Regions from separate parts of the Pseudoalteromonas sp. MMG024 genome, predicted to be linked through region 1. Evidence: predicted binding sites of a transcription regulator. Region 1 holds the regulator's gene; each other region holds the start of a gene.
What was found. The regulator ArgR, encoded in region 1, controls arginine synthesis, uptake and breakdown. The targets are predictions, from matches to a motif close to ANTGAATANNTATTCANT.
Positions count from the first base shown of each region.

Region 2: the regulator ArgR is predicted to act here: its motif matches at 4,722-4,739, upstream of L1068_RS16430 (OadG family transporter subunit).
Region 3: the regulator ArgR is predicted to act here: its motif matches at 2,184-2,201, upstream of L1068_RS00400 (YjiH family protein).
Region 4: the regulator ArgR is predicted to act here: its motif matches at 2,804-2,821, upstream of argC (N-acetyl-gamma-glutamyl-phosphate reductase).

Region 1 is NZ_JAKFZO010000007.1:72,838-80,338, forward strand. It holds gene L1068_RS08285 (DUF885 domain-containing protein) at 1-345, shown strand, start outside; gene mdh (malate dehydrogenase) at 452-1,390, opposite strand; gene argR (transcriptional regulator ArgR) at 1,678-2,145, shown strand; gene L1068_RS08300 (Dyp-type peroxidase) at 2,202-3,113, opposite strand; gene L1068_RS08305 (ABC transporter ATP-binding protein) at 3,128-4,186, opposite strand; gene L1068_RS08310 (iron ABC transporter permease) at 4,179-5,825, opposite strand; gene L1068_RS08315 (Fe(3+) ABC transporter substrate-binding protein) at 5,825-6,826, opposite strand.
Region 2 is NZ_JAKFZO010000018.1:52,276-59,776, reverse strand. It holds gene L1068_RS16470 (aspartate kinase) at 1-1,097, shown strand, start outside; gene csrA (carbon storage regulator CsrA) at 1,180-1,371, shown strand; gene L1068_RS16460 (DUF885 domain-containing protein) at 1,489-3,309, shown strand; tRNA gene L1068_RS16455 (tRNA-Ser) at 3,479-3,571, shown strand; tRNA gene L1068_RS16450 (tRNA-Arg) at 3,582-3,658, shown strand; tRNA gene L1068_RS16445 (tRNA-Arg) at 3,718-3,794, shown strand; tRNA gene L1068_RS16440 (tRNA-Arg) at 3,854-3,930, shown strand; tRNA gene L1068_RS16435 (tRNA-Arg) at 4,033-4,109, shown strand; gene L1068_RS16430 (OadG family transporter subunit) at 4,774-5,010, shown strand; gene oadA (sodium-extruding oxaloacetate decarboxylase subunit alpha) at 5,028-6,818, shown strand; gene L1068_RS16420 (sodium ion-translocating decarboxylase subunit beta) at 6,835-7,501, shown strand, end outside.
Region 3 is NZ_JAKFZO010000001.1:74,946-82,446, reverse strand. It holds gene L1068_RS00410 (ankyrin repeat domain-containing protein) at 1-417, opposite strand, end outside; gene L1068_RS00405 (DUF2897 family protein) at 552-731, shown strand; gene L1068_RS00400 (YjiH family protein) at 728-2,128, opposite strand; gene bamC (outer membrane protein assembly factor BamC) at 2,287-3,417, opposite strand; gene L1068_RS00390 (ACT domain-containing protein) at 3,605-4,138, shown strand; gene bcp (thioredoxin-dependent thiol peroxidase) at 4,150-4,623, shown strand; gene rluB (23S rRNA pseudouridine(2605) synthase RluB) at 4,701-5,576, opposite strand; gene scpB (SMC-Scp complex subunit ScpB) at 5,630-6,211, opposite strand; gene L1068_RS00370 (segregation/condensation protein A) at 6,226-7,020, opposite strand; gene L1068_RS00365 (L-threonylcarbamoyladenylate synthase) at 7,045-7,501, opposite strand, start outside.
Region 4 is NZ_JAKFZO010000012.1:28,103-35,603, forward strand. It holds gene L1068_RS12845 (ornithine carbamoyltransferase) at 1-867, opposite strand, end outside; gene argB (acetylglutamate kinase) at 876-1,637, opposite strand; gene argC (N-acetyl-gamma-glutamyl-phosphate reductase) at 1,630-2,646, opposite strand; gene argE (acetylornithine deacetylase) at 2,840-3,997, shown strand; gene L1068_RS12865 (GAF domain-containing protein) at 3,994-4,938, opposite strand; gene L1068_RS12870 (TetR/AcrR family transcriptional regulator) at 5,076-5,672, shown strand; gene L1068_RS12875 (alpha/beta fold hydrolase) at 5,669-6,511, shown strand; gene L1068_RS12880 (VOC family protein) at 6,500-6,877, opposite strand; gene der (ribosome biogenesis GTPase Der) at 7,005-7,501, opposite strand, start outside.

The sequences.
Region 1 (7,501 bases):
TTAGCGATGGAGTTATGGCGTGCATGTCGCTTAGTAGTAGATACAGGTATTCACGCAATGAAGTGGACGCGCCAACAAGGTATCGACTACTACGTAAATAACACGCCAAATGCAACGTCAGACGGCGTTAAGATGGTAGAGCGTCACATTGTAATGCCATCACAAGCAACGGCGTACAAAATCGGTATGATCAAGATTGTAGAATTACGTGAAAGCGCGAAGAAGCAACTTGGTGAAAAGTTCGATATTCGTGAATTCCACGATGTAGTGCTTAAGAGCGGTCCAGTGCCACTTAATACTCTTGAAGGCTTTGTAAACGATTGGGTTGCAAGCAAACAAGGTTAATTAAGTATTAAAAAATAAAAGGCGCATAAAGCGCCTTTTATTTGTTATCAATTAAGATACAAAAAAGGCCGCAATTGCGGCCTTTTATAATCTTTTCTCAACGCGATTAACCGTTGATGAAGTCGATACCTTCCTGAATGTCTTTGTTAAGCGTTTCAAGCATGTCGTTCTTTGCTTTCTCTTCGAATGCGCTAAGCTCACCGTAAGAAAGAATTTCTTCTACACCGTTTTTGCCTAAACGTACTGGGTGTGCGAAGTATGCTGCGTCACCACCGTCGATTGCAACGTATGCGTAGTCGATAACACCTTCTTCACCTTGTAAGCCTTTAACTAAAGACTGAGTGAAACGTGCAGCTGCTGCGCCCATTGAAAGTGTCGCTGAACCGCCGCCCGCTTTTGCGTTAACAACTTCAGTACCTGCGTTTTGAATACGTGGAGTAAGTGCTTCAACTTCTTCTGCAGTGAACTCAACACCTTCAACTTGTGAAAGAAGAGGAAGAATAGTTGTACCTGAGTGACCACCGATTACTGGTACTTTAACAGAAGCAACGTCTACGCCTTTAAGTTCAGCGATAAACGCTTCTGAACGGATAACGTCTAGTGTCGTTACACCGAATACACGGTTAGCTTCGTAAGTACCTGCCTTTTTGAATACTTCAGCAACGATTGGTACAGTGCCGTTTACAGGGTTAGTGATAACACCTACAAGCGCCTTAGGACAGTTTTTAACAATGCCTTCAGCAAGTGTTTTAACAATGCTTGCATTAACATTGAATAAGTCTGCACGGTCCATACCTGGCTTACGCGGCATACCTGCTGGAATAATTACGATATCTGCGCCAGCAAGTGCTGCATCTAAATCGTCTTTACCAAAACCTTCAACTTTAACTGCAGTTGGGATATGTGATAGGTCAACAGCAACACCTGGAACAACTGGCGCTACATCGTATAACGATAGCTCAGAACCAGCTGGTAATTGTGTTTTAAGTAATAAAGAAAGGGCCTGGCCGATACCACCAGCTGCGCCTAAAACTGCAACTTTCATGTGAATTCTCCGTGATTAGAGGTAGGTATTTAAAAAAGTGCCATAAAGATAATGAAAAGTGCGCATAAAAACAAATAAAACAGGTATTTTTTATATAAATCTCGACCATAGTTGTAAACTTTATCCGACTAGATTAGTTGACAACGCTATCAATTAAAAAAATCGCATTTTCATTGAGATTAATTCAACTCTAATTGAATTAAGATGACGATTTTATTAATGCAATTACCCCTAACTTGTGTAAAATTTAAGGTAACGTCCATCAATTGGTTAAACAGCCCGTTCACATGCAAATACAAGATAAACAAGAAGCGCTGGTTAAAGCGTTCAAAGCCCTTTTAAAAGAAGAAAACTTTGGTTCACAAGGCGAGATTGTTGATGCCTTAAAAGACATGGGTTTTGACAATATTAGTCAGAGCAAAGTGTCTCGCATGTTAAGTAAATTTGGCGCTGTACGTACACGTAATGCAAAACAAGAAATGGTGTATTGTTTACCTGCAGAAATGGGTGTACCGACAGCGAAAAGCCCGCTGCGCCAACTGGTAATTGATATTATGCATAACGAAATGATGATCATCATTCGTACCAGTCCAGGTGCTGCACAACTAATTGCACGTTTGCTTGATTCACTTGGCAAAGCAGACGGAGTGTTAGGCACCATTGCTGGTGATGATACAATTTTTATCGCCCCTGAAAAAGTCTCTGAAATTGACGTTACACTTGAGCGCGTTAAAAAGTTATTCGAAAACGTTTAAAACTAATTAAGAGAGTTTTGTATTGCATAACTCTCTTAAACTCTAGCTTGTTAAATCTAACTAGCTAATTCCCTTAGTATATTCACTGACGGCGCAAAAAACGCCGCACCAAAATCACTTTTCGCAAACTCTAGCCACATATCTGGGCCATTATCATCAATGTAGCCTAAACGGTGTTTGAGAAGCGTTTGAAACGCATAGCCGTTATTTGCACAGCTAATAAATAAAAAGCCCTGCTGGTTAATATCAGCAAATGGCATGCCTTGATTTAAAAATAATGCATTGCCATGGTCATCGTAAAGCTCTGTGCGTGCACTATGACTGTTTTCCGGAGCGCAACTAACCGCTTGATTAGAATTAGCCATTCGGCCCATTACAATTTCTTGTTCAGCTTTTGAGATTTCTTGCCACGCCTTTAAATCATAACGATAACGCTGCACATGAATATAGCTGCCCGCAGAAAATGCAACGTCTTCATCCCCGACTAAAGCGACAAGCTGCTTTTTGCGACCATGAGGATTAGCAACACCATAAATAAAGCCATTTAGGTCACGACCGTCTAAATAATGAAAACACTTTACTTGGTCAATCAGCTCAATATCACCATTCAGTAATTCAATTACTTCCATCACAAACAAATGAACTACATCAAGGCGATCTGCCCTAATTTGAATCATTAAATCTATCGGACGTGATGGCGTAGCATGCTCAATATGTTCAAATTGCGGAAAGCCTGCCAAGGTTTTTGGCATTTTACTGGGGTAAATATGTGGCCAGAATTGCGAACCAATCGCCACAACACAAGACACAAGCGCTTCTGAAAATTCGTGGTCAAACCGCTCTTGCATATCAATAATACTTGCCAATTTTTTCGACAAGCTGAGTTCTTGGCCATCTAATACATTTAAAAATAAATGCACACCATGTAAATTGGCTTCAGCACAAACTCCTGATTGCGCTTGTGGCATAGCGGATTTCCTACTTAATTGTTATTAGTATAAGCGAAATAATTAACCAAATGCGGACGAACATCAATAGCTAATCGCTGACCATAAGCATAGCGCTGATGTTGCGTGCATGGAATTTCAAGTTCTTGTTGCCCTAGTTTTACACGACATAAATAGCGGTTACCAACAAAACGGCTCGCGACAAACTCACCTACTCCCTGTTCGCTTTCGCTCAAAGTTAAATACTGGGGCTTTAAATATATACAGCCTTTTCCTGACACTTCATTTTGGTCATTGGTAACAGGTTCAAGTGAAGTAATGGTGCCAAACTCAGTTTTAAATTCAGTGCTGGATGTCGCTTCGGCATCAATAAAAATACCAGCACTTAAAAATGCCGCAACGCCTTTTGTCGCAGGTTTGCGATAAAGTGCTTCTGCCGTGCCTAATTGTGCAATTTTGCCCTCTTCCATAATTGCCAATTTATCGGCGAAAGCAAAAGCTTCCTCTTTGGAGTGGGTTACAAAAATAGCGGAAACTTGCTGATCTTTAATAATACGGCGAATATCATCAATTAATTGGAAGCGTACTTGGTGATCGATATTGGAAAATGGTTCATCAAGTAACAATAAACTCGGTTTATATGCGAGTGCGCGAGCAATTGCCACCCGCTGTTGCTGACCACCTGATAATTGATGCGGGTAACGCTCAGCAAATGCCTCAAGCTTAATCAGTGACAGCATTTCTTTAACACGCTCATTGCGTACACTCGAGGATTCTTTATGTAAGCCAAACGCAATGTTTTGCTCAACGGTTAAATGAGGAAACAACGCATAGTCTTGAAACATCATACCGATATTGCGCTCTTGTGGCGGAACATAAAGGGAGTCACCGTTAACCGCAACTTGCGCAATCGAGATATCGCCTTTGCTAGGTTTCAACAAGCCAGCGATTGCTTTTAATGTGGTGGTTTTGCCACAGCCACTTGCACCGAGTAAACACACAATTTCATTGTCTTTTACCTGCAATGACAAATCTTTTAAGATCGGTTTGCCATTGTAGCTATATTCTAAATTGTTAATCGACAAATTACTCATGAGATGCTTTAGCTTCCATAGTGTTATTAACTAAATATAAAGGGATTAAACCGACAAGTACGATAAATAACGCCGACACTGAGGCAAGCTCTAGTTGCTCATCACTGACGTATTGAAAAACATAGGTTGCCAGCGTTTCAAAGTCAAAAGGGCGTAATAACAGTGCCGCAGGTAACTCTTTCATACATTCAATAAATACAATTAAACCAGCAGTAAGCATGCCGCGCTTAAGCAGTGGCATATGCACTCGGCGCAAAGTATTGCCTGCACTTACACCCATTGAATGACTTGCCATATCAAGCGATGGCGAAATACGTGCATAGCTAGATTCTATTGCACCTTGTGAAATCGCATAAAAGCGCACAACGTAAGCAAACATTAAGGCAAAAATAGAACCACTAAACAACAATCCTGGCTCGGCAAACCACTGTGTTGATTCGGCAAAAATATTGACCTGTTGATCAAGTGCCGTAAGCGGCAGTAGCACTGCTATCGCTAATACGGTACCAGGTAATGCATAACCAGTACTGGCAACTTTGCCTGGCATTCCTGCCCAGCGCGACAAGCTTGAACGTTGATAGAAATTCACCAACACACTTAACGCAACACAAACAAAACTCACTATTAGCGCTATTTTCAAGCTCTGCCAAGCGTATAAAAACGCATCGCTATTCCATGCCTCGCTAAAATAGCTCACCGCGTAGCTCAACAAAATAAGAATTGGCAGCACAAACCCTGCAAAAAGTATTAATGCACAATATCCTGTTGCTAACCACGCTGACTTTCCCGATAGGTAATAAAGTGGTCCGTTATTCTCACTTGCACCGCGCTCAAATACCGCTTGGTTGCGTCGGCTAAATTTTTCTACACCTATCACGACAAACAAAAACAGCAACATAATGCCGGAGATTTTCGCTGCCGCAGTAAGTGAATAGTAACCAAGCCAAGTATCGTATACTGCGGTTGTCAAAGTACTTACAGCAAAATAGTTTACAGTTGCAAAATCTGCCATTGATTCCATGCTGATCAGCGCTAGTGCCGCAGCAATTGCGCCACGCCCTAACGGAATAGATACTTTAAAAAAGCTTTTAACGGGCGAGTAACCCATTACTTGGCTGGCCTGAACTAATTTATAAGATTGCTCTTTAAGTGCCGTTTTAAAAATCAAAAATAAATATGGGTAAAGCACTAACGCAATCATTACGATTGCACCGCCTAGCGTGCGAATATCAAAGAACCAATAATCATTCGGTGACTGCCAGCCAAAAACCGCGCGAAGCCATGACTGAATAGGGCCCGCATAATCAAATAAGTCGGTGTAAATATAGGCGATAATATAAGTTGGCATTGCAAGTGGTAGCATTAATGCCCACTCAAAATGTTTTTTACCGGGAAAGTCGCTGTAGGCACAAAGCCATGCTAGCGGCAACGCAATCACACAACTAAGCAAGCAGACGCCAAAAATCAACACTATGGTATTAAAAGTGTAATCCCACAATACTGTTTGTTTTAAGTGTTCAAAGACTTCCTTATCAGGCTGGAAGGATTCAAAAATCAGGAACAATAACGGAAGCGACAGGCAAAAGCCTGTCGCGAAAGCAATAAACTGCCATTTAGACAGTGAAAAATTAAGGCGCATTAAAGATCAAATTTTACCTCGTCGATTAGCTTCAATGCCAATGGACGGTATTCACTTACCTTTGTTAATGGCAGTGCATCTTCCTTAAATTTGCCCCAAGACGCCACTAACTCAGACACTTCAACATCCGTCTTTACCGGATATTCCATATTCACTGAAGCATACATATTCTGAGCTTTGTTGTCAGTCATAAATTCGATTAATTTTAATGCGTTAGTCGTATTTTTTCCGTACTTGGTTAAAACCGCACCAGATACATTAATATGTGAGCCACGATCTTGCTGATTTGGGAAATTAATGTATACAGACTCAGCCCAAGGCACTTGCTTTGGATCGTTCAGCATTTTACCAAAATAATAACTGTTACCAAGCGCTACATCACACAAGCCTTCTTTTACAGCTTTTACTTGTGCACGGTCGTTACCTTGTGGCTTACGTGCTAAGTTTGCTTTTAATCCCTTTAACCATTCACGCGCTTCTGCCTCGCCATGATGCGCAATCATAGAAGCAACTAAGCCCAAATTATAAGGGTGCTTACCTGAGCGCATACAAATTTTGCCTTTGTATTCAGGTTTTGCGAGATCTTCATAGGTTAACGTGTCTAACTTACCAACACGCTCTTTTGACGAGTAAACATTACGTACACGTTTAGTCAGTGCAACCCAATTTCCTTCGTCATCACGAAATTGCTTTGGTACATTTTTTTCGATTACGTTACTTTTAATCGGTTGCACTAAGCCTTCATCTTCAAGTTGTAACAGCGCACTAAAATTAGACGTAAGTACCATATCGGCTTTGGTGTATTTGCCTTCTTTTTTAAGTTTTTCAATTAAACCTTTTTTGGCAAAAACAACTTTTGTTTCAATACCTGTCTCTTTTGTGAACTCTTGCAGAATAGGTTCAATTAAAAAGCCCTGACGATAAGAGTAAATATTAACAACATCTTTTGCTGCAACTTCACCAGCTGCTAGCAGTGCGAGTAATGCGATTGCTTTTTTCATATTCTAGAACCATTAATAAGAAGTATTATCACTTGAATTGTATCTATCTGATATTGAATGTACAGCGTTAAATGCACTCAATTTAATTAAATGAAAACAATTTTCAGTTAGAAGAGCAAAAGACATTAGCGAATTTAGCTGTAGGAAATATCTCACAGAACACTCCTACTTATCTCAAAAAACCAAGTGCACACACGCACCCAAAATAGTTAACACCTTGTTTTATAAAAACATAACCACGTTAAACACTATATTTCAGCAATAAAACAAATTCACCAAGCCATTTTATATAGTTTTATTCAACAACCACTGCTCTAGAATTAGCAGTGTCAAAAGGAAATGGACTGAATTGACCTTACTTAGGATTAGTAAGCGGCAGGAGCTGGTAGGATTTACTAGATGGATTTTGGGCTAGGATGCCAAGGGAATTGATGGTTTACAGGATGTGGACCTTAAACGGATTTTCTTACAGGATTGTAAATAGGATAGATGGATTGAGCACGGACTTAGCTCATTGACGAGTCATGTCAAAATAGGGATATCAAGGATTGCACTAATCAAACAACGATATGTGCATAGCAGGACGCTAATAAGATTCCGTTAAGGCGCAGCTTTAAGCTGCGCTTTTTATTTGCCTAAAATTCACTTATCACGTTTTGAATAGGCGCTTTGCGC
Region 2 (7,501 bases), on a different contig from region 1:
TGTCGGCAATGTCTGGCGAAACCAACCGTTTAATTAACCTCGCAAATCAAATTGACTCCAGTCCAAGTTCTCGCGAACTCGATGTACTGCTAACTGCCGGTGAACAAGTTTCAGTGGCGCTTCTTGCCATGGCGATTATCAAACGCGGTCATTCTGCAATTAGCTTATTGGCTGATCAAGCAGGTATTATGACGGATAATCTATTTGGTAAAGCCCGTATTCAGATGATCCCGCCAAAGCGTTTGAATCAAGAACTCGAGCAAGGTCGCATAGTGATCCTTGCGGGGTTTCAAGGGCGTGACATTGAAGGAAATATCACCACGCTTGGCCGCGGAGGCACGGATACCACAGCGGTAGAAGTGGCAGGAGCAATTAACGCTGATGAATGCCAAATTTATACTGATGTAAATGGTGTTTATACAACCGACCCACGAGTTGAGCCAAAGGCGAAACGAATGGATTACGTTACCTTTGAAGAAATGCTGGAGCTTGCTAGCTTAGGTGCAAAAGTACTGCAAATTCGTTCAGTGGAAGCTGCTGGTAGGCATAACCTACCTTTACGTGTGCTTTCAACATTTGAGCCGGATCACGGAACACTGATTAGTTATGAGGAAAACCCTATGAATTCTAAAGTAGTTTCAGGTATCGCGTTTAGTAAAGATGAAGTACTAATTAAAGTGCATAATTTGGATAATACGCCTGAACAACTCGCTGAATTATTAGAAGTATTCTCTGATAATAATATAGAAATTGACATGATCAGTAATTTTTCCTGCAAAGGCGATAAAGTCGGCTATGCTTTAACTGTACATGCAGTCGATTCGCAGTTGGCAGAAAAGTTAATTAAACAAAATCTTACAACTCTTAATGCGGATTCAGTTACAGTTAATGAAACTGTTGCTAAGATTTCTATAGTTGGCATAGGAATGAAATCTAATGCTGGGGTAGCAGGAAGGCTATTTCGCGCATTAGCGAATGAAAATATTAACGTTCAACTTATTTCAACGTCAGAGATAAAAATCTCAGTTTTAGTAGATCAGAAGTACCTAGAATTGGGAGTTAGAGCTTTACATAGTGCTTTTTCTTTAGACCAGTAAAAGTTTCTAACTTTTTGAATAATATTCATGTAAAATGGAATTGATACGGAATCTTTAAACTTTGGATATTTAGGAGCAAAGAATGCTAATTTTGACTCGTCGCGTAGGTGAAACCCTAATGATTGGGGATGAAGTTACAGTTACTGTACTTGGCGTAAAAGGAAATCAAGTACGTATCGGTGTTAATGCACCAAAAGATGTTTCAGTACATCGTGAAGAAATTTATATGCGTATTCAAGCTGAGAAAGCAGGTGCTGAACCAGGCAACGAATAGTTTAAAGCAGAATTTTAAGAGCCAGCATTTTATGCTGGCTTTTTTTGTTTTTATTGTATTGTCAGAGCCTTGTGGGCTGATATGATGTATACAATTTTAACAATCAGACAGAACGCTATGATCAAACAAACTTCTCTCGCGTTTGCTGTAGGCCTTGCACTAACAGGCTGTATGGATACGCAAACAACTACACAAAAAACATCAGTCGAACAACCGGCAGCAGAGCAATCAGCTCAAATTTCAGAAAATCAAAAACTAAATCAACTGGTAGAAACTTACTTTGATGAAGCGTTAGCATTCTCACCTGTGTCAGGTACTTATGTCGGTGAGTCTCAGTACAATAATCAGTGGAGCCCGGCAATTAATGCAGAGAATAGAGCAAAAGCCACTGCATTTACTAAAAAGTATCAGGCTAAACTTGCTGAAATTGACGCATCAAAACTAACAGGGCAAGACCTACTAAGTTATCAAATTTTCAAGCGTGATTTAGCACTATCACTTGAAGCGGAGCAATTTCCAAGTTACTTAATTCCCATTGACCAAATGGCGGGTCAGCATAATACCTTTGCAAGCCTTGGCTCGGGCAAAAGTGCGCAACCGTTTTCTACTAAAGCCCAGTTTGACGATTTTATTGGCCGTGCAAATGGATTTGTAACTTGGCTTGAAAGTGTTGAAGCAAATATGCGCGAAGGTATGAAGCAAAATGTGACTTTGCCGCAAGTATTAGCCAAAAAGTTACTGCCACAATTTCAAGCGCACGTTGTAACGGATCATACGCAAAGTGTTTTTTGGATGCCTGTGGCTGAAATGCCAGACAGTATTTCTGCAAAAGATAAAGCGCAAATCGAAGAAGACTATCAAGCGCTTATTCTGAACACGTTGGTACCAGCATACGCAAAAATGGCTAAATTCTTAGAGCAAGAATACATTCCAGCTGCAAACGAGAAAGTAGGCTATGCAAACTTACCAAATGGTAAAGCTTGGTATGAGTTCTTAATTAAGCAACACACCACGCTTGATTTAAATGCCGATGAAATTCACGAAATTGGTTTGAGTGAAGTAGAGCGCATTTTAAATGAAATGAAAGGCGTAAAAGAAGCAGTTGGCTTTGAAGGTGATTTAGCCGCATTTTTTGTTCATTTACGTGATAGCGATGAATTCTACTATGATAAGCCTGAAGACCTTGTAAAAGCGTATGAAGATGTAAAAGTTAAGATTGATGCTAAGCTACCTAAACTGTTCGATATAGCGCCTAAGGCAGATTACGTAGTTAAACCAGTAGAAGCATTTAGAGCGGCGTCTGCTGCGGGTGCTTCTTACCAAGCACCAGCACCAGATGGTTCAAGACCGGGTGTGTTTTACATTAATACACATAACCTAAAAGCGCAGCCTAAGTTTTTACTTGAAACGCTCTCTATTCACGAGGCAGCGCCTGGCCACCATTTCCAAATTGCATTACAACAAGAAGTAGAAGGTTTGCCACGCTTTAGAAAGTTTGGTGGCTACACTGTGTTTGCTGAAGGCTGGGCACTGTATGCGGAAAGTTTAGGTAAAGAGCTTGGTTTATTTACTGACCCTTACATGTGGTACGGACGCTTAGTTGATGAGCAATTACGTGCGATGCGCCTAGTATTAGATACCGGTTTTCATGCCAAAGGTTGGACACGTGAGCAGGGTATTGAATACATGAAAGCAAATTCATCTATGGCTGAAAGTGACATTATTTCAGAAGTTGAGCGTTATATCGGTTGGCCTGGTCAAGCGTTATCATATAAGTTGGGTGAATTTAAAATCCGCGAGCTTCGTGAAAAAGCAAAAGCAGCGCTTGGCGATAAATTTGATATTAAAGCGTTCCATACACAAATTCTAATTGATGGTGCACTACCAATGCCAATTCTAGAAGCTAAACTAGATAGCTGGATTGAAAGTGTAAAATAGGCAAATTTAAGTAGCAGTTTCGGCTGCTACTTAATACAAAAACTTGTATATTATAGCCGCCTTAGCTACAAAAATAAGCAAACTGCATATTCTGTGAACGAACAGAAAAAATATGACTAAAATTGTTTGACTTATTTTCAATAGGCTTTAATATACGCATCCACAAGACGGAGAGGTGGCCGAGTGGCCGAAGGCGCTCCCCTGCTAAGGGAGTATAGGGTTTGTAGCCCTATCGAGGGTTCGAATCCCTCCTTCTCCGCCATGTCTTGTACGGACGCGTAGCTCAGCTGGATAGAGTACCTGGCTACGAACCAGGCGGTCGGAGGTTCGAATCCTCCCGCGTCCGCCACTTTACTAAAGTGGTTAAATATATAGTCATCGGCTAAGATGTAAAGTTAGAAATATCACGGACGCGTAGCTCAGCTGGATAGAGTACCTGGCTACGAACCAGGCGGTCGGAGGTTCGAATCCTCCCGCGTCCGCCACCTTACTAAAGTGGTTAAATAAATAGTCATCGACTAAGATGTAAAATTAGAAATATCGCGGACGCGTAGCTCAGCTGGATAGAGTACCTGGCTACGAACCAGGCGGTCGGAGGTTCGAATCCTCCCGCGTCCGCCACTTCTTTTGAAGTGACATCAACCGACACAAGTCGGTTTTTTTGTCTCTATTATTTAATAGAAACAAACATCAGAGTGAGATGTAAAAACTAAAGCATATAGTGGACGCGTAGCTCAGCTGGATAGAGTACCTGGCTACGAACCAGGCGGTCGGAGGTTCGAATCCTCCCGCGTCCGCCACTTCTTTTGAAGTGACATCAACCGACGAGAGTCGGTTTTTTTGTGCCTAAAATTCACTACTTATTTATACCTAGTTCGAGTTTAGGAGCACTAACCAACTTGGAATGGTTGCCGAGATGTGAAATTCAGTTATTCTCTTTCTCAAATCTCAAATCTCAAATCTCAAATCTCAAATCTCAAATCTCAAATCTCAAATCTCAAATCTCAAATCTCAAATCTCAGTCCAGCCACAAGCGTATCAGGCTAAATTGCCTATTTTCAAACGCTTTTCATTGTTATTTTACGTTAACGTAAAGTGTACTTTTAAACTTGAATAACCATTCTTATCGAACAGTATAAGTTAGAATGTAAAAATTGGTCTTACCAATTTCATGTGTTATGTCTAGAATAACTCATTCCGATTAGATTGATTTGATTATAACGCTAGGTGTTTAATTTGTATTGCCTAGCTAGTTAAGCTTGACTAATCATGGGGCAAAATAAGTCATGAAATAAGCTCATGTTCGTCATCTTTTTAGCCTATTGTTAATGGACTGTTTAATAATGTATAGTGTTGTGAATTGGTTTTACCAATTGACAACTGAGTTTAAGTGATCAATATTGATTACCAATTTTGAATAGTTATTGAAAATATTTAACTAAAAATTCTTGATTGAGGTGGGAAATGGACGTATCAGGATTGCTGTTAGAGGCGGCTGTTTTAATGTTAACAGGTATGGTGGTGGTATTTGTCTTTTTGACGATACTGATCTTTACCATCAAAGCAATGTCTAAAGTACTTGCGAATTTTCAAACGCCTGAGGTAACGCCAAATCCAGTTAAATTATCTGGGAATCAAGTACCAACAAGCCACATAGCTGCGATTGCCGCGGCAGTTAAGCAATACCGCGAAAAGCAATAATAAGAAGGGGCCAAATCATGTCACAACTAAAATTAACCGAATTAGTACTGCGCGATGCACACCAGTCATTACTCGCGACCCGTTTACGCTTAGAAGATATGTTACCAATTGCTGAAAAGCTAGATAAAGTCGGCTATTGGTCAATGGAATCGTGGGGCGGGGCGACGTTTGACGCCTGTATTCGTTATTTAGGTGAAGATCCTTGGCACCGTATTCGTGCGTTAAAAGCGGCAATGCCGAATACCAAACAGCAAATGTTGCTTCGTGGTCAAAACTTATTAGGTTACCGTCATTATGCTGATGATGTGGTAGAACGTTTTGTTGAACGAGCACATAAAAACGGTGTCGACGTTTTTCGTATTTTTGATGCAATGAATGATGTGCGTAATCTAGAAACCGCTATTAAGTCAGCGGTAAAAGTAGGAGCACATGCACAAGGTACAATCTCATACACAGTTAGTCCTGTGCACAATCTACAAATGTGGCTTGATCAAGCAAAACAATTGGAAGATTTAGGCGTTCACTCTATTTGTATTAAAGATATGGCGGGTTTGCTTAATCCATACGATGCAGAAAAACTAATTACCGGCTTAAAAGAAACAGTTGCTGTACCAATCGCAATGCAATGTCATGCAACTACCGGACTAAGCACCGCAACGTATCAAAAAGCAATTGATGCTGGTATTGATATGCTTGATACCGCAATTTCAAGTATGAGTATGACCTATGGTCACAGCGCTACTGAAACGATTGTATCTATCGTAGAGAATACTGACCGTGCAACCGGCCTTGATATGAACTTACTGGAAGAAATTGCAGCCTATTTCAGAGAAGTACGTAAAAAATACGCTAAGTTCGAAGGTAGTCTAAAAGGTGTTGATGGTCGTATTTTGTTAGCGCAAGTGCCAGGTGGCATGTTAACAAATATGGAAAACCAGCTTAAAGAACAAGGTGCTGACGATAAGTTAGACGATGTATTGTTGGAAATTCCTAAAGTGCGTGAAGACCTTGGCTTTTTACCGCTTGTTACACCTACATCGCAAATTGTTGGTACCCAAGCTGTATTAAATGTCTTAACCGGTGAACGTTACAAGTCAATCACCAAAGAGACAGCTGGCGTGCTTAAAGGCGAATACGGTTCTACGCCTGCGCCTGTAAATAAAGAATTGCAAGAGCGTGTACTTGATGGTGTAGAGCCAATAACGTGTCGTCCTGCAGATCAAATTGAACCAGAACTCAGCAAATTAGAGCAAGAGCTTGATGAAATTGCACAAAAAGATAAATTAGATTTAGCCGATGATGTGATTGATGATGTATTAACGTATGCACTATTCCCGCAAATTGGTCTGAAATATCTAAAAAATCGCAATAATCCTGAGGCATTTGAGCCAGCACCAAGTAATGAGCCACTGCCTACTGAGCAGGTACCTGCCCCAAAACCAAGTGGTAAAACAGAGCATTACAGCATCAGTGTTGATGGCAAAGTGTATGCAGTGAGTGTTGCCCCAAGTGGTGAACTTACCAATATTCAGCCAGCACCAAGTGCATCGAGCCAACATACTGATGTATTACCGCAATCAACCTCTGTTGATGCTGCCGAAACGCTAAATTCACCGCTGTCTGGCAATATTTTTAAAGTGAATGCCAAGCCTGGTCAACAAGTGGCGAAAGGCGATGTTGTGATCATTATGGAAGCCATGAAAATGGAAACTGAAGTTCGCGCAGCTAAAGATGGCACTATCGCAGAAATATTTGTATCTGAAGGGGATTCAGTTGCAACTGGCGAACCTTTATTGTCGTTAGCGTAAAGGTTGGGGAGTTGTAATGGAAAGCTTAATAACCTTATGGCAAGCCACTGGCATTGCCAACTTAGAATTTCCTCAGCTGATTATGATGCTGGTTGGCGCACTGTTGCTATATCTTGCAATTGTGCGCAACTTTGAGCCATTGTTATTGGTGCCAATTGGCTTTGGGGCAATCTTAACCAACATTCCGCTAGCTGGTTTATCAGAAGCCGGTGGATTGTTGTACTACGTGTATAAAATTGGTATTGATTCAGGGGTGTTCCCACTGCTTATTTTTATGGGCGTAGGCGCGCTTACGGACTTTAGTGCATTGATTGCTAACCCTAAAATGCTGCTGTTAGGCGCAGCGGCACAATTTGGAATTTTTGCCACATTATTTGGCGCAATTTTCTTAAACTACATTCCAGGTTTTGAATTTACGCTACAAGATGCATCGGCAATTGCCATTATTGGTGGTGCAGATGGTCCAACAGCTATTTTCTTAGCGTCTAAGCTTGCCCCTGATCTATTGGGTGCAATTGCTGTTGCTGCGTATTCTTATATGGCGTTAGTGCCGATTATTCAGCCGCCAATTATGAAGCTGTTTACCACAGAAGAAGAACGCAATATTGAAATGCCACAGTTACGCCACGTTAGCAAAGCGGAAAAAGTGATATTTCCATTATTGGTGCTAGTGCTTATTGCCA
Region 3 (7,501 bases), on a different contig from region 1:
AAAGAAACGCAAGTGCATACACAGTGAGGTAAGTGTTAGCTCACTCTGCATTGCAACCTGATTGCCAATCGCCGCGTATTGGTCGATTCGTGATAACAAGAGTTCACTTATTGCTTCTTTGCTATTGAGTTGCTGATGTAAATGCGTAATAGCCGATTCAATATACTGCTGCGCATTATCATCGTATTCGAATATATGCTGATAGAAACATTGCTCAAATGGCTCTGCTGGCTTTAGCCACAATAAATAATACAATGGCGGTAGCACGCTGGTGCTGATCCCTTGCGCGTCTTTGGTCTCTTCGCATTTCGGCCAAGCTTCAAGGGCATCCAAAATAAATGCGCCATTTTGCTCTAACAAACCTTTTAATAAAAGTGGATAAGCCTCAGGCCAAACTAATACTCGCTCAAGTGACAACGCAGTGCTCCAGAATAAAATGTAATTACGCGAAACGCGCTAATAGTAACAACTATTTAATTGATGAAAAAGAACTTATTAAGTTCTATTTACTGGGTTAAAATTAAAGAAATTCACAACTTTTAGGCAAATCTATGAGCATCTGGGCCACAATCTTAATAATCGCAATTGTGCTTGGCGTGATTTGGAGCAATATCGCGTTACTAAAGCATTCCGCAAAAATGGATATGAAAAACTTTAATCAAGATCCGATAGAAAAAGCTCGCCGCTCATTAGAAGAAAAACAGCGAGCCGAAAAAGATCACGAAAATTAGCCTACTAACCAATGTCCCATTAAGGCAATTACCGGTAGCGTTACTAATGTACGCAAAATGAAAATCATAAATAACTCAAAGATATTTACTGGAATTTTGCTACCTAGTAACAGTGCACCCACTTCAGACATGTAAATCAACTGGGTTACACTCATTGCCGCAACCACAAAACGCGTAAGTTCACTGTTTATATTTTGCGCCGCCAAAATTGATGGAATAAACATATCGGCAAAACCTACAACCACAGTCTGCGCAGCCTTCTCAGCTTCCGGAATTTGCATCAGTTCAAACAGAGGAATAAACGGTGTGCCTAACCATTGAAATACTGGCGTATATTCAGCGATTACTAGTGCAATCGTACCGATTGCCATAACTACTGGCAGTACCGCAAACACCATATCAACGGCATTTTTTAAACCATCGATAAGCGTTTCTTTAATTGTTTGCGCATGACGTGCTTTATCAAGTGCTACATCAAGTGAATGTTTAAACAAGGTTTTCCCTTCAGGTAATGCCTCGGGATTACCTTTTACTTCTTCACCATCAATGTAAATGTCTTTTTTGAATCTAAGTGGTGGCAAGCGCGGAACAATCAGTGCAGCGGCAATACCCGCCATACACACAGTAAGGTAAAACGGTGCAAATAAATGCGCCAATTTTACTTGGCCAATAACCACCAAACAAAAGGTTATTGAAACTGCCGAGAATGTTGTGCCAATAATCGCCGCTTCACGCTGTGTATAATGTTTTTCTTCATACTGCTTAGCAGTCATTAAAATACCCACACTGCCGTCACCTAACCAAGAGGCAACACAGTTAACGGCACTGCGACCCGGTACACCAAAAAGTGGACGCATTACTTTAGTCAGTAACGTACCGACTAATTCAAGCAAACCGAAATTAAGCAATAAAGGCAGTAATAAACCAGCTAAAATAAACACCGAAAATAGAATTGGCATCAACTCGTGCAGTACCAAGCCACCAACTGCGTCTGAGTGAATTTCAATTTTGGTATCACCAATCGAAAACGTCCCGACTTTTAAGTACGCCATTAGCACAAAAATAGCGCCTAATGTGCGTGCCACAAGCCAAATCGGGCTAACAATCAGTAAGTGACGGACAAAGCTACCCGCTTTTAAAAACTTTGGTTTAAATAGCGTAGCTAAGCCGGATATTACTGCCATTGACACAATCACCGATGTCACAATAAGCGTAATTGAGTGTGCTAACGCGCCTTTTAATTCCTTAGCCAATATCGCTATAGGGATAGTGAATTCGCCCCCATAATTAATCGGTGTCATAAATAAAAACACGCCTATTAATGACGGAATAAGGAAAATCATTATGGTCGCAAAATTACTGCGTGGTGCAGTCGATTGATTAGCTTCCAAACTCATATTTGTTACCTTTAAAGTGATAGCGGTAAATTGATCTGCATATCTTTGCCAACAAAGTGCATAACCATTTACTTAATTGCTATTTTAATCGCTACTTTTCTATCGTTTAAAAGCAAAAAAGAGCCGAAGGCTCTTTTTTGCTAATCCAATTTTATAAATTATTGAACGGTTACACCACGCTCTTTTAGCATGGCTAAAATAACTTGTAGTGTATCGCTTAACGTGCCCGGCTCTAATGTTTCACCCTCAGCATCAAGCCAAGTAATTGATGTGCCACCGGTGTTCGTTTCAGCAACCAATAATTGATACTGACCTGCTTCAAGTGGCAGTTTACGAACGTCATCACCCCAAATTGAATCCCAAACGCTTTCGTCTGGTGTTTCGTACGTGGCGAAAATTAAGTTACGAGATTGCTCGATTTCATCAATATTGAAACCAACGCGCTCTAAGAAGCTTGGGAAGCGCTCAAAAATATCACGTGCTTTTTGCTCAGTTACAAACGCCGCGTTACCTTTGTCATCAAAGCCCATTTGCAGCGATACAATGCCACGTGCTTTATTTAATTCAACCATTAACTGTCGGTAGTTAAAATCAAACTGACCAATAAACTCATTAAGCGCCGCCACTTCTAAACGCTGCTGTAGTACCGCTGTTAACTCGTCATATTTTGATTCAAAATCAACTAATTCAACCTTTACCGATGCGGTACGCTTGTGCTCTTCAGTTTCAACTATAAACTTAAATTTTTGACGGCTTAGCTCGCGCTCTTCTTCCCACCACCAAACATCAATTGGTTCTTCAATTGTATGCCAGTTAGTCACTACGAAATTGTCAGCTTTATTTTCTGTAGTTACTTGGCGCTCAACAAATAAATCGTCAATCGCTTGCCAAATAAAACTTTCTAAATCTTGAATACCTTCGTTTTTATCGAAGAAAATGCGCGATTCTTTATCGCCTTCGTTAATCCATGAACCTTGTGCAAAAGTAAGTACTTGAGCCGGTGCTTTTACCAGATATAACGCACTTTCTTCAGCTGATGTATATTGTGCCGACTCCAGATCGTAGGCAGGATCTTTGTATGGTTTTGTCAGGTTACCTGGCACTTTAAGTTCATCATTAACACGGTAATTGCGTTTATGATGCGAATCATTGGTGAAAACAGAACAAGCAGTAATCGCCATTGAGATAGCGACAACCAATGAATTTCGGATCCAATACTGCACAAATTTCTCCTTGGTGTGCTCTTTATTATTTGCTTGATTTGACGCAGCACACACTGTTTGGTTCATAATATTATTCTCAAAATTGCCGCCTATGTTACTTTTACTAAGGGCCAAACACAAGAAACCACCACCCTATCTTTAATTTATTCTTAACAATTCGCTATAATTTTCACCACATCATATATTTACATGGTTGAAGCCATTTAAATTTGCTAAAATTCGCGGCCACGTTATTAACCCATTGAGACTAAAAATGACGTTAAACACTGGAAATCAACTTGTTGTTACTGCCATAGGTGAAGATCGCCCCGGCATAGTGAGTGAGCTTACCAAGCTAGTAAGTGAAACCAATTGCAATATTATTGATAGCCGCATTGCCATTTTAGGCAATGAATTCACCTTTATAATGTTGCTTGAAGGCGATATTTCTGCCATTAGTCGTGTTGAATATAATATTCCGACAAAAAGCGTTGAACTTGGTTTATTAACCATGATGAAACGCACCAGCCAACATCAAGAAAAACAGTATAAAGCAGGTTATAAACTAACCTATCACGGCCCTGATACGCCAGGCACACTAAGCAAAGTAACGCAATTAATGGCTGACTACCAAGTTAATATTGCAGCGCTTAAATCCGATAGTGTTGAACAAGATGGTGATGTGGTAATGCGCTCTGAAATTGATATTAATTTCTCGCGTGACGTGGATGAAGCTGAATTTAAACATCAACTAGAGATCATTTTTTCAAAGTCTAACGTAGAACACATTTTAAAACGGATTCGATAGGAAATTACAATATGAATACGCTTCAAGCTGGCGATAAAGCACCGCTATTCTCACTTGCCGATCAAAACGGTGACACAGTAGAACTTGCAGAATTATTAAAAGAAAACAAAGTACTTGTTTATTTTTACCCAAAAGCATCAACACCGGGCTGTACAGTGCAAGCTGAAAATCTGCGCGATCATAAAGCGGAACTTGCAGCACTTAATACCGTTGCGGTTGGCATTAGCCCAGATCCGGTAAAACGCCTTAAGAACTTCGAAACCAAAAAAGAGCTTAACTTCCCACTGTTATCAGACGAAGACCATGCCATTGCCGATGCATTTGGTGTGTGGGGTTTAAAAAAGTTTATGGGTAAAGAGTATGACGGCATTCACCGTTTATCTTTCCTTATTGGCCAAGATGGGACAATTGAACATTTCTTTAATAAGTTTAAAACCAAAGATCACCACCAAGTGGTTATTGATTACTTAAAAGAAAATGCTTAATTAAGAAAAACATTCTTAATTAAAAAAAGCGCCAATTGGCGCTTTTTTTTATATCTACAATTCAGTTACGCACCGAATTACTTTTTTGGTGCACGGCGTTTATTGCCCGGCGTCACACGTTGATTATGCTTTTTAACCGCTTTACGGATTTTGTTAATCTTAGCGCGGCGGTCTTTACGCTTCTCAGGCATTACCGATAGTTTTGTTTCGGTTTCGCGGCGCATTCCAACCGTTTGACGTAAGTAGTTTACATCTTTTAGGTTAAGCTCTTCCCAGCCGCCTTGCGGTAAACGTTTATTTAGTAATAAGTCACCATAGCGCACACGAATTAGGCGTGAAACTTCTACTTCCTGTGATTGCCATAAACGACGTACTTCTCGGTTACGGCCTTCGGTTAAGGTAACGTTAAACCAGTTATTTAAACCACTTCCGCCTTGCGGCACTACCGATAAGAACTTAGCAAAGCCATCGTCTAACTCAACGCCATTTGTTACATTTTTCAGCGTCTGATCCGTTACCTCACCAAATACACGTACTGCGTATTCACGTTCCACTTCATAACTTGGGTGCATTAAACGGTTGGCAAGTTCACCATCATTGGTAAACAGTAGTAAGCCTGAGGTATTGATATCTAAACGACCAATGGCAATCCAGCGGTCATTTTCAAGCGGAGGTAAACGGTCGAATACGGTGCGGCGACCTTCAGGATCTTTACGTGTACACAGCTCACCTTCAGGCTTGTGGTACATTAAAATACGACAAACACGTTCGTTTGACGCTTCAACTTTAACAACATGTCCGTCAAGACGGATACGCTGTGTTGGTTCGACACGGTCACCTAAACGGGCAACTTTGCCATCAATACTAACACGACCCGATTCAATAAATTTTTCACATTCACGACGTGAACCTTTACCAGCACGTGCTAATACTTTTTGTAACTTTTCGCTCATTATTTTCTCATGTAACTTCGCAGCTAGGAATTGTTGGCTATTCTAGCACAGAGCTAATCAAGTTGCGCAGGCTCACTGAGGATTTGTGAGATTTTTTCGTCTTGTGCTACTGGTAATGGCGGTAATTCATTCAATGAAGACAATGAGAAGTGATCTAAGAATTGTTTGGTGGTGCCATAAAGTGCCGGTTTGCCCGGTACTTCTTTATAACCAACCACTTTTACCCAATTGTGCTCAAGCATGGTTTTGATGGTTTGACTGCTTACGGTAACGCCGCGCACTTGCTCGATTTCACCACGGGTAATTGGCTGACGATACGCAATTAAACTCAATGTTTCTAAAAATGCACGAGAATATTTAGGGGCTTTTTCTTGCCATAGTTTATTAAGCCACGGCGATAAACTACTGCATGCTTGAAACCGATAACCTGATCCCACTTTTACTAAACGCACACCGCGCGTCGCGTAGTGCGCCATAATGGCATCAATAGCGCTTTGAATACGCTTTAGGGAAATAGAAAAGTCACTTAATACGGTGTCTCGCAGCTTGTCTTTGGTTAATGGCGTATTCGCAACAAAAATTGCCGCTTCAATCAATTCAATTAACTGTTCATCAGAAAGTCGCTTCGCCATAATACCTATTTCGTTATTTATTTTAGTTTAAGGTAGATGAGCGAGTTTATATCGCTTTGCTGAACCACAATCAAGCTTTCCTTCACCAGCTCTAAAATGGCGATAAAACTCACCACTACAGCCGCTTTGCCTTCAACGTGTTCAAACGCCTGTGAGAATGGCAAAAACCCATCATTTTCTGTTAAAAGCGATAAAATATGTGACATTCGCGCGCGGGTTGAAAGCACTTCGGCACTGACTTGATGATGGGTTAACGTTTGCGCTCGCGCCATTACATCACTAAGCGCCAGCAACAGCTCTTTTACACAAAGATTGGGGAGCTCAAATTCTGACGACTGCGTTTCACCTAACAGCGCATGGGCAATATAAATATCGCGTTCTACCCGTGGTAACGCATCTAGATTTTCGGCCGCTTTTCTAAATTGTTCGTATTCTTGTAAACGCTTAATCAGCAGTGCCCGAGGGTCATCTTCCTCTTCTTCCAGCTCTTTATGTACCGGTAATAATAAGCGAGATTTAATTTGAGCGAGTAACGCCGCCATCACTAAGTATTCAGCAGCAAGCTCTAGCTTAAACTCTTTCATCATCTCAACATATTGCATGTACTGCCCAGTAATCTTGGCAATCGAGACATCAAGAATATCGAGTTTGTGCTTTTTAATCAGATACAGCAATAAATCAAGCGGACCTTCAAATGCTTCTAATGCTACTTCAAGTGCATCGGGGGGTATATAAAGGTCTTCAGGTTTGTCAGTTACCGCTTTGCCATGTAAAAAACCAAGCGGTAATTTTTGCTGCTGCATGTCGCTCATGGGCGCTGTTTAAACTCTGTATACTTATTCAAACGGCGCAGGGTCACCAGCGCCAACACGAATAATCTCAACTGTGTCTTCCGAGAAATCAACGACGGTTGTTGGCTGCTCAGACAAATAGCCACCGTGAATAATTAAATCCACTTGTTTTTCTAATTGAAAACGAATTTCTTCAGGATCCGCCTCGGCAAATTGCTCTCCGGGTAGAATTAACGAGCAAGACATTAATGGTTCACCCAACTCTGCCAAAATCGCTTGAGTAATTATGTGATCAGGCACGCGAATACCAATTGTTTTCTTTTTCTCATTAAGCAACCGACGTGGCACTTCTTTGGTACCTTTAAAAATAAAGGTGTATTGCCCTGGCGTATTATTTTTAATTAATCGAAACAAACTGTTATCTACACGGGCGTAAGTGGCAAGTTCCGATAAATCACGGCAAACAAGGGTAAAGTTATGGTGTTTTTCTAAGCCACGAATA
Region 4 (7,501 bases), on a different contig from region 1:
ACGATTTTCAGCTTGTTGTATTATGAATGATTTTTCACCGTCCATTACCTCAGAGGTAATCTCAAATTCACGGTGCGCTGGTTGACAATGAAGCACACTTGATGCGCCTGTCATATCAAGCAGTTTTTGATTAATTTGGTACGGCATGTACTTTTCTTTTACCAGCTCTAATGGTGTGTTATCGCCCATTGATACCCAAGTATCGGCATAGAGTGCATTCGACCCAACTGCAGCTTCTACACGGTCACTTACCGAGACCGATGCACCATTTTGTGCTGCGATTGCTTCAGCTTGTTTTACAATTTGTGCATCAGGTGATGCGCCTTTAGGGCATACCGCAACAAAGTCAGTACCTAAGCTTGCTGCTAACAGCATCAGTGAGTGCGTAACATTGTTACCTTCACCTAAATAGGCCAATTTTAGTTGGCTTACGTCGCCGTAAATTTCAGTCAATGTCAAAAAGTCAGCGAGTGCTTGGCATGGGTGATATAAATCACACAAACTATTTACAACCGGCACAGACGAAAATTCGCTAAGCGTAGTTAATGTGCTATGCGCCATTACACGCGCCACAATGCCATCCGCCCAGGTCGAAATATTCAGGGCAAAATCTTTTACCGATTCACGCTGCCCCATAGCACCGTTTTGCTGGTCAAGGTAAACCGCATGACCACCGAGTTTGTTAATGCCGATATCAAACGACAGTCGAGTACGTAAACTTGGTTTTTCAAATAACGTAACAACCGATTTTCCTTTCAGCGCATCGGCAAAATCCATTGGGTTATTTTTAATTTGTAATGCTAAGTTAAGTAATTTTAAGTTGGCTTCTTTGTTTAGCTCTAAGCCCGTAATGAATTGTTGAGTCATTGTTTTTCCTATGGCGTAATCTTGGTTCCCACATGCTCACCATTGAGCAATGCGATTAAGTTATCTGGCTTTTGCCAGCTCGAGATATACACGCCACGTCGTAAATGTTGAGCAGCTTGCAAGCTGGTATTTACTTTTACCTGCATGCCGCCTTTAATGACTCCCTCTGCGATTAATGTGCTGATATCAGCACTTGATAACTGATGTAATGGATTAAGCTTGTGATCTAATACAGCTTCTACATCTGTCATAAAAATAAGTTCCGCATCAAGCAATTGAGCGATACTAGCTGCTGCTTCATCGGCGTTTACGTTGTACCAATTGCCTTCTAAGTCAAAACCAATTGAGCTCACGATCGGAAAACATCCTGCATTTAGCAGCGATTTAAGAATACTGGCATCGTTTTCAATGCAGGTACCGACTTGGCCAAGGGCTTTTAGCTTTTGTTCACTAACAAGACCTGCTTCATAAAGACTTAAACCAACAGGCTTAAAACCATTACTAATTGCCGCGCCCATTAATTGCTTATTTGCACAGCCCGCAAGCGCACCAACAATGTAAGGCATTTGTTCACGCGGACTAATACGCAGGCCAAGGTGCTTTGACGTAACAAAGCCCGCATCGCTTAACCAGCCATCTACTAATGAGCCACCGCCATGAACTAGAATAAATTTGTCTTCAGGCTTTTGATGCAGCACATCAATTAACGCTTTTGCAGCGTCAATATTATTTAATACCGCGCCACCTAGCTTAATTACCCAATTAGCCATGATTCACTCCTTGAAAGCCCGTATGTGCCGGCAAACCTAAAGTTAAATTAATACATTGCAGTGCTTGGCCTGACGCGCCTTTAAGTAAATTATCAATCGCAGAAATAACTATGAGTTGGTCACCCTGTAACTGCCAACCAATATCAACAAACGGCGTGTTCTCAACACCTTTAATTGATGGAATAACATCGCCAAGTAAGCGAATTAAAGGCTCATCAGCAAGCACCTGATATGACTCAGCTATTTGCTTTGCAGTCGTGCCTGGTTTTACTTTGACATAGATAGTTTCAAGAATACCGCGCTTAAAATTACCTAAATGCGGTGTGAACAACACCTTGTGGTCAAGGTATTTTTCAATTTCAGGACCATGTCTATGATTAAATAAACCGTAAGGTTTTAAGCTCACTTCGCAAAAATGCGTTGCCACATTGGTTTTACGCCCAGCGCCAGTAACACCAGAAACCGCATTGATAATCACAGTATCATCAGTAAGTAAGCCAGCTTGTTTTAATGGTTTGAGGGCATTTAGCGCAGCGGTTGGGTAACAACCAGGTACTGCTACTAACTGTGCATTTTTGATTTGATCTTTTTGCCATTCAACAAGACCATAAACAGCTTGTTCTAATAGCTCAGGGCTAGTGTGTTTAAAGCCATAATAGGTTTCATAGTCATCATTTGATGACAGGCGAAAGCCTCCAGATAAATCAAATACTTTTTTGCCCATTGCTAAAAACTGAGGTGCAAGTTCGACACTGACTGAATGTTCAGTGCATAGGCAAATGGCATCGGCATTTTGTTCGATTACTGAAAACGCCTCACTATTTAACGGCGCTAATTCACCTGCAACAATGCCATTTAGTTCGGGGTAAAGACTAGCAAGCGATTTACCTTTATCTAGGCTATTTTCAGACACATACATACCCACTAACTTTAGTGAGTTATGTAGAGAGATTAATTTGGCAAGCTCAGCACCTGAGTAACCGCTTGCACCAACGATAACGATATTCATATTTTTTCCAAAAAACTATTAAGGGTATAAAGACAAGTTTTCAAAAAGTGTTATCGTCGTAAAATTGAGTTCTGCATGCTGTTAGTCTCGGTACTAATTATTTCAAAATAATGAATTGAAATGCAGAATAAACCAATGTAAATTTATATTCAACTTTTTTGCATAATTATTTATTAAATATTTTGAGGTAATCATGTCGCAATTACACTTTCTTGATATGTACGGTGCACTTATTGCCACACCGTCGATTAGCGCAACGGTGCCATCACTCGACATGAGTAACCGCGAAGTCATCAATTTATTGGCAAGTTGGTGTGAGTCACTAGGCTTTGCAGTCGAAATTACAGAACTTGACAACAATCCCGGAAAATACAATCTAGCGGCAAAGCTAGGTACGGGTGAAGGCGGTTTAATGCTGGCAGGACATACGGACACAGTGCCATTTGACGATAGTCGTTGGCAGTTCGACCCGTTCAAATTAAGCGAACAAGACAACAAGTTTTATGGCTTAGGCAGTATCGATATGAAAGGATTTTTTGCTTTTGTTTTAAATGCATTACAAGAAATAGATAACGATACTGGACTAACTAATCTAAAACAGCCTATTACAATTTTAGCGACCGCAGATGAAGAAACCACAATGGCTGGCGCAATTGAAATCGCCAAACAGAATAAACTAAAGCCAGCTCGTTGTATTATAGGTGAACCTACCGACATGGTGCCTGTTTATACTCATAAAGGACATATGTCGACGGCTATTCGTGTAACAGGTAAAGCAGGTCATAGCTCTGATCCTGATGCGGGTTTAAACGCGATAGAAGTAATGCAGCTTGTAATTAGCCAGCTATTAAAACTAAAAGAAGACATTAAGAATAAATATTCATTATCAGATTTTAAAATCCCCTACCCGACTTTAAACCTTGGACACATTCATGGTGGTGACAATGCCAACCGCATTTGTGGATGTTGTGAGCTACATATTGATATGCGCCCAATTCCCGGCATTAGTATTCCAGAACTTCAAGCAATGCTGTTGCAGGCGGTAGCACCGATAAATGGCCAATATCCAAACGCGGTGGCGGTACATGATTTACACGAACCTATTCCTGCGTTTTCAGGCAGCACCGATAGCAGTTTAGTAAAGCTCGCTGAAAAACTGTCTGGCGAAAAAGCGCAAGCAGTAAACTATTGTACCGAAGCGCCTTTTTTACAACAACTCGGTTGTGAAACAATCGTAATGGGTCCAGGCTCAATACAACAAGCCCACCAACCCGATGAATTTTTAGCGATGGAAAAAATAAAACCAAGCCAAGAGATGATTAAGCAGCTTATCGTCGCATCCTGTTTCTAAAGCCCCTCGCCTTGCTCATGCAGCTTAATAAAGGCGTTAAAGATCAGCTCATCAATATCACAAAATGGTGAGCTGTCGATGACACCCGTTATCAACTCAATAGGGCTATCATGCTGCACGTCAAAATCAACGTCGTTCATTTGCGTAATCAAACTATCAAGTAGCTCTTGCGTATTATGTTTGTCCGCATTACTTACTAGCGCAACAAATCCATTTTCATCGTAATGCGCAATTATATCAGTCGCTCTAAATGTGGTTTTATAAAGATCAGCTGTCATATTTAAAATAGTTATATACTTCTGTCGATCATGACGATAACTAAGCAGCCCTTTCATAAACAAATACACTACCGAAACTTTAAGATTTAACTTTTGGCACACCTTTAAACTAATCGGCGCTAATAACTTAAAACCGGCTTTGTTTGATAACCCTGTTACAGGGTCAGTGGTATTTGGTAATTTATTTACTAATTCAAGTTCAACAAGCACCGCAAGCTCTTTTAACAAGGTAATATCGTCGGTATTAAAACTACGTGGTTTGCTATCAATAATGCACAAGGTACCCAAACGGCATCCATTTTCATGCTCAAGAGGGATCCCCGCATAAAAGCGAATATTTGGCTCGCCCTGTACCAACGGGTTATCTGCAAAACGTTCATCCGCTAAAGTATCTGTTACAACCAATGCTTGCTCACTCAAAATTGCATGGCCGCAAAAGGAAATATCTCGCGGTGTTTCACTTGCCGTTAAACCAACACAAGACTTAAACCACTGCCGCTCTTTATCAACTAACGATACTAATGCGATAGGTACGTTAAACATTTTTGCGGCAATTTGCGTGACTCTATCGAGCCTTTGCTCAGACGGTGTGTCGAGCACATTTAAGCTTTGTAAGGTTTTAATTCTTGTATTTTCATTGGCTGGTAAATCGGGGGTTAGCATAGTGAACTCTCATATTACATTACACACAGTATAGGCAACATTGAATTAAATGCGGTGTTCGCGAACAGCTAATTGAAACATTTACTTTTAGTACGCTCGTGCTATTATCACATAAATAATAGCACGAGCGTACTTTTATGAGTAAAGGTCAAGAAACAAAACAGCAGATCCTCGCAACGGCGTTAAAAATTGCTACACAGTCAAGCTTAGACAATCTCACTATTGGCGGCCTTGCAGTTGCCACAGGCATGTCAAAATCGGGCTTGTTTTCGCATTTCAAATCAAAAGAAACGCTGCAATTAAATGTACTAACATTCGCCAATGAACTTTTTCAAAGCACGGTTATACAGCCAATCAACCGCGAGCTTGATCCTCTTGCTCAATTACTTAGCTTGTGTGAGAACTGGCTAGATTGGTATGAAAACCAAGCAAAGACCTGCATTTTTATCTCCGCGGCAGTGGAGTTTGATGACCAACCAGGCGCTATACACGACCAAGTTAAGCAAGATCTAGCAAATTGGCTTGGCTATTTAACTCACAAAGTTAAGCAAGTGATAAGTGCGGGGCAATTCAAACAAGATGTAAGCGCAGAACAATTTGTGTTTGAACTCTACGCACTTTATTTGGGCAGCCAAAGCATGTCGTGGCTAGGTGTTGAAGACGCTGAGCATAGCCGTTTTAAAACAGCCCTAAACCAATTAATTGAGCGCCACCGCGCAGAGGAATCTGTATGAGCAGTAAAATCTATTTTTCATCATCGGCAAAAAGAAAGCCGCTTGCCTACTATCTGATTAAAGCGGCATCGACTACCGCGCTTAAAATTGCTCCAAAGTTTGCCTTTAATCAAACGAGAAAATTACTGTTAACACCGGTAAAAAACCGCAAAAGAACAACATTGTCAGCCCAGTTTACGCAACAAAAACTAGCAACCGAGCACGGTGACTTACACCTTACCTCAATTGGTGAAGGTCCTGCTGTGGTTTTTACCCATGGCTGGTCTGGTAGTAGCCGCCAATTTTTACCACTTATGGAGAAAGTAGCAGCAAGTGGATTTAAAGCGATGGCATTTGATCATTACGGTCATGGTGAAAGCGATGGTAAGTTTGCCAATTTACCGCTTTTTATCAAAGGGCTAAAATCGATAATGGCAAGCATTGAGCAGCCCAAAGCAATTGTCAGTCATTCTATGGGAACAATTGCAGCGCTTAATGTGAGTAAAGATGTACCCCATTTTTTAATCGCGCCTACCTTTGGCTTTTACGATTCTTTTGAACAACGTATTTTAAATACGGGCATTCACCAACACTTATTTAGTGGCGTGCTAAAAAGTGTTGAAGATGAACACGATATGCGTTTTGGTGAGATTTTGCCTGAACTACACGTTGCAGGTCACGCCCATCCTATTCATATTATTCACGATCAAAAAGACCGATTTGCTAAGTTTGAATTAACCAATCAACAAGCAAGTCAGCACAGCCATATCAATTTAAAAGCTGTTAATAAACTTGGTCACGGTCGCATTATAAATTCTGAAGAAACTTGGCAGTTTATGAAGCAAAGTTTATTCGCTTAGCGCAATGAGCGTACCTTCAATAGAACGTACATACGCCAAGTTTTTACCTTCCATTTCATGCGGTGCAGAAAGTGGTTCTGCGCCTGCATCTACCGCTTTTGCAAATGCTAAATTAATGTCATCAACCTTTAAGACTAATTCAAAACCAAGTGCCGGTTGTTTTGGCTGCGCGCGAATATAACTCTGCTTAAAGTGAGATTGCGCTAAGGGATGCGCCGCGAAGGCAATACACGCACCTTGGAAGTCCAGCTCGCCATATTGCCCGTCTTCATCGAGCTGAGCCGTGCTGACGGCAAATGCTTGGAAGTAGAAATCTAACGTTTCTTCAACATTATCAACGTAGATAACCGTTTTTAAGTAATCCATTTATGACATGATGGTTAATTATTCTTATTGTCTAATTATTAGCACATAACTGCTGGTAATTGCAGCTATTTCCATCATCACATACGAAAAAAGCACCTATTCGGTGCTTTTTTCAACAAATCTAAAATTAAGGCTTTTTGCTATACATTTTAGAAATACGTTTGCGCTGTCGCTGCTGCGACAAGGTCATCTTATTAGTGCGACCTGCATACGGGTTATCACCTTCTCTAAATTCAATCTTGATTGGCGTACCCATAACCTTAAGCGCTTTGCGATAATAGTTCATCATATAACGCTTGTACGAATCAGGTAAGTCTTTAACTTGGTTACCGTGAATAACGATAATTGGCGGGTTGTATCCCCCTGCGTGCGCGTATTTTAACTTAACACGACGACCACGTACTAACGGCGGCTGGTGATCAGCTTGTGCCATGTCCATAATACGGCGTAACATTGCAGTGCTGATACGTTTTGTTGCCGATTCATAGGCTTCATCTACTGATTCAAATAAATGACCAACACCAGTACCGTGCAGCGCCGAGATAAAGTGAATACGCGCAAAATCAATAAAACCTAAACGACGATCAAGCTCTGATTTAATGCGATCTTTTACATCCGTATCCA